DNA from 2 places in the Enterobacter cloacae complex sp. 394I7 genome. Region 1 is predicted to be linked to the other one. Evidence: predicted binding sites of a transcription regulator. Region 1 holds the regulator's gene; the other holds the start of a gene.
The links. The regulator sigma-54, encoded in region 1, starts transcription at its own class of promoters, with help from an activator protein. The targets are predictions, from matches to a motif close to GTTGGCACANNTTTCGCTNT.
Positions count from the first base shown of each region.

Region 2: glnK (P-II family nitrogen regulator) is a predicted target of sigma-54. The motif match lies at 1,085-1,104, and genes of this name have one in related genera.

Region 1 is NZ_JBXWCR010000008.1:83,770-85,973, forward strand. Features, by position in the region: gene hpf (ribosome hibernation promoting factor) at 1-288, opposite strand; gene rpoN (RNA polymerase factor sigma-54) at 311-1,744, opposite strand; gene lptB (LPS export ABC transporter ATP-binding protein) at 1,792-2,204, opposite strand, start outside.
Region 2 is NZ_JBXWCR010000004.1:167,928-170,131, reverse strand. Features, by position in the region: gene amtB (ammonium transporter AmtB) at 1-658, opposite strand, end outside; gene glnK (P-II family nitrogen regulator) at 694-1,032, opposite strand; gene AC2FAP_RS16625 (SmdB family multidrug efflux ABC transporter permease/ATP-binding protein) at 1,255-2,204, opposite strand, start outside.

The DNA.
Region 1 (2,204 bases):
TTAGTGTTGTTTCAGTTTGTCTTTATGTTTATTGAGCTGTCGTGCAAGCTTATCAATCAAGCCGTCGATAGCAGCGTACATGTCTTGCCCTTCCGCACTGGCATGGAGCTCACCCCCGTTGACATGCAGGGTCGCATCCGAGATATGAGTCACTTTCTCCACTTTCAATACAACATAGACCTGGTTGATCCTTTCGAAATACTGCTCGAGTTTCGCGAATTTAGCATTCACAAAATCACGTAAAGCCTCAGTAATCTCGACGTTATGTCCTGTGATATTGAGCTGCATAGTGTCTTCCTTATCGGTTGTGTCAGACCAGCTGTTTACGCTGGTTAGACGGCGGAATGGATAAAGACTCTCGATACTTCGCAACAGTTCGGCGTGCCACCATAATACCCTGGTCGGACAGTATGGTGGTTAACTTACTGTCGCTCAGTGGCTTCGCGGGGTTCTCCGCGGCGATCAACTTCTTCACCAGGGCGCGAATGGCCGTTGACGACGCTTCACCGCCGCCCTCGGTATTCACATGGCTGGAGAAGAAATACTTAAGCTCAAAAATACCGCGTGGACTGTGCAGATACTTCTGCGTGGTCACGCGGGAAATGGTTGATTCATGCATCTCGACGGCCTGGGCGATATCCGCCAGCACCATCGGTTTCATATACTCTTCGCCCTGCTCAAAGAACGCCTGCTGCTGTTCGACAATACAGCGGCTTACGCGGAGCAGCGTATCATTTCGGCTCTCCAGACTTTTGATCAACCATCGCGCTTCCTGCAAATTGCTACGAATGTATTGATTATCGGAGTCGTTACGCACGCTGGTGCACATGGAGGCATACTGCTGGTTGATTTGCAGGCGAGGGATGCTGTCTGAGTTCAGTTCAACGACCCAGCGGTCATTGTGTTTTCTGACCAGCACATCCGGGATGACGTACTCGGGTTCGCTGGTCTGAATGGACTGACCGGGGCGCGGATCGAGGGACTGAATCAGATTGACCGCCTCTTTCAGCACCTCTTCTTTCAGGCGCGTGACGCGCATCAGGCTGCGGAAATCGTGGTTGGCCAGAAGATCCAGATGGTCGCTGATGATCAAGCGGGCTTCATCAAGCCATGGCGTCTCTTTGCTGAACTGAGAAAGTTGGATAAGCAGGCAGTCGCGCAGATCTTTTGCGGCCACCCCAACCGGATCGAAACGCTGAATGCGCTTCAGAACGGCTTCTATCTCCTCGAGTTCAATCTCTTCGTCACCCATGCTTTCCAGAATTTCGTCCAGCGTGACGGTCAGATAACCGGTGTCATCCACGGCATCGACAATGGATGTCGCGATCGCGCGGTCGGTATCGGAGAAGGGGGTAAGTTCCACCTGCCACATCAGGTAATCCTGCAGTGACTGGGTAGTTTCACCCTGATAAACCGGTAGCTCATCGTCCTGGTAGTCTGCACGCGTACCGGAAGGGGTTCCGGCGGTGTAGATTTCATCCCAGCTGGCATCCAGCGGAAGCTCGTCCGGCATCTCTTTTTGTTCGAGCGCATCGGCGGTGTCGAGTGCTTCAGTATCCTGCGACTGCTGGGTATCTACCTCTTCATGAAGATCGGCTTGCTCCAGCAACGGATTGCTATCCAGCGCTTGCTGGAGCTCCTGCTGGAGTTCTAAGGTGGACAGTTGCAACAGGCGAATCGCCTGCTGTAGCTGCGGCGTCATCGCCAGTTGTTGGCTGAGCCGTAATTGCAAACCTTGCTTCATGTTCAGAGCATTTTTCTCCGGTTCGGCGTTACATTACCTCTACCCTATCAGAGTCTGAAGTCTTCCCCAAGGTAGACACGCTTAACATGATCATCTTCGAGGATCTGCTGCGGCGTACCGTGGGCGATCAGATTGCCCTGGCTCACGATGTATGCGCGTTCGCACACGGCCAGCGTTTCACGGACGTTATGGTCAGTGATCAGTACGCCAAGCCCGCTGTCGCGCAGATGCTCAATGATACGTTTAATGTCGATAACGGAGATGGGGTCAACGCCTGCAAACGGTTCATCCAGAAGGATAAATTTCGGGTTTGCAGCCAGCGCACGCGCAATCTCAACGCGACGGCGTTCACCGCCGGACAGCGCCTGACCGAGGCTGTCGCGCAGATGTTCGATATGGAACTCTTCCATCAGCTCGTTAGCCCGGTCCTGACGCTGTTCGCTGGTCAGATCGTCACGAA
Region 2 (2,204 bases), on a different contig from region 1:
GGTTGTGCGGTTTGAACGCTTCTTTACCGAAGCCCACGCGTTTGCCAATCAGGTATGCCCCTACCAGGCCCGCCACCGCGGCGTTGATGTGTACAACGGTACCGCCTGCGAAGTCCAGCGCGCCATGGCTCGCCAGCAGACCGCCACCCCAGACCATGTGCGCAATCGGCACATAGGAGAGCGTCAGCCAGACCACCACGAAGATCAGTACGGCGGAGAAGCGAATACGCTCAGCCAGCGCACCGACGATCAGCCCAACGGTGATACAGGCGAACGAGCCCTGGAAGGCAACGTGAATATATTGATAGAAACTGCCCATCAGCGCGGTCAGTTCGATGTTTTTCAGCATGACCCAGTCAAAGTTTCCGAAGAACGCATTGCCCGTGCCGAAGGCCAGAGAGTAACCGTAGACCACCCACAACACGCAAACCAGCGCGAACGTGACGGCAACCTGCGTCAGCATGGAGAGAACGTTTTTGCCACGGATCAGGCCGCCGTAGAACAGCGCAATGCCCGGAATGGACATGAACAGCACCAGCGCGGTGCTGATCATCATAAAGGCGTTATCGGCTTTGTCTGCCACCGCAGGGGCAGCCAGTGCCAGGCCCGGCAGCAGTGCCAGCGAACCCAGACCCGTTTTGATTGTTGCTATCTTCATTTTCTCGATCCCTATCACTGTGTGCCAGGAGTTACTTACAGTGCCGCTTCGTCAGATTCGCCGGTACGGATGCGAATGACGCGCTGCAATTCGGCAACGAAAATTTTGCCGTCGCCAATTTTGCCGGTGTAGGCCGCTTTGCTAATGACATCAATAACTTCATCAAGCTGGTCATCAGCAATCGCGACATCAATTTTTACTTTTGGCAGGAAGTTAACGCTGTATTCTGCCCCGCGGTAAAGCTCGGCATGACCCTTCTGACGACCAAAGCCTTTCACTTCGGTGACAGTCAGTCCCTGAATACCCATGGAAGACAATGCTTCACGCACGTCTTCGAGTTTGAATGGTTTGATTACAACCGTAACCAGCTTCATAGATCCCCTCCAGTCAGAATTCGGTAATGGCCGCCGCTAATACGCAGAAGACATTGCAAGGGGTGTGCCAGAAATAAAAACCTGAGGGAAACGCGCTGCAATGAGCTTTACACGAGCGTGTTTAACGAACCGGTGAAAAAAAACGCACCATGACAGTGCACGGTGCGTTTCAGTTTTGCACCAACAGTAATGACTGTTAGCGCGCTGCCTTGTTTTGGTGCATCAGGCGCTGAGGGACTCGTCCTCACGCACGCTGGCGGCCAGCTCTTCACCGGCCAGCTGCAGTTGATACATCTGCCAGTAGCGCCCTTTTGCTTCGAGCAGCTCCCGGTGCGTACCGCGTTCGACGGCCTGACCGCGATGCAACACCAGGATGGTGTCTGCGTCGACAATCGTTGAAAGACGGTGTGCGATAACCACCAGTGTCGTGTGATCACGCACCGCGGCCAGCGCCAGCTGGATAGCCTGCTCAGTACCAGAGTCAATGCTGGCGGTCGCTTCGTCGAGTATCAGCACCTGCGGCGTTTCAATCAGCACCCGCGCCAGGGCCAGAAGCTGCTTCTGTCCCACCGAGAGGTTATTCCCCTGCTCACCGAGCCGGGTATTGATCCCATCGCTAAAGCCGCGCGCCAGCTCTGCCAGCTGCACGGTTTCCAGCACATCCCACACCTGTTGCTGGGTATAGTCCCGACCGAGAGTGACATTGGCGTAAAAGGTATCGGCCATGACTACCGGGTCTTGCTGCACCATTGCAACGCCTTTGCGCAACACATTGTGGCTCAGTGATGCGAGCGGACGACCATCAATGCGGATTTCACCCTGACTGACCGGGTAATAGCCCATCAACAGGCTGGCGAGGGTACTTTTGCCGCTACCGGTGTGCCCCACCAGCGCCACAAAGCCGCGCGACGGCACATCAAGAGAGATGTCCTGCAACACCAGACGGTCTTCACGGTAAGCAAACGAGACCTTATCAAACGTAATCTCTCCGCTTTGCAAAGGACGCTCATCATCGCCGTAGGTCTGACGTGGCCGGTCCATCAGTTCGAACACGCGCTCCCCCGCCACCACGGCCTGTTGTAACATAGACTGCTGGGTGGTGAGTTCTATCAACGGTTCATTAAGGCGTCCCAGATAGCTGATAAAAGCGTACAGAACCCCAACTTCAATTG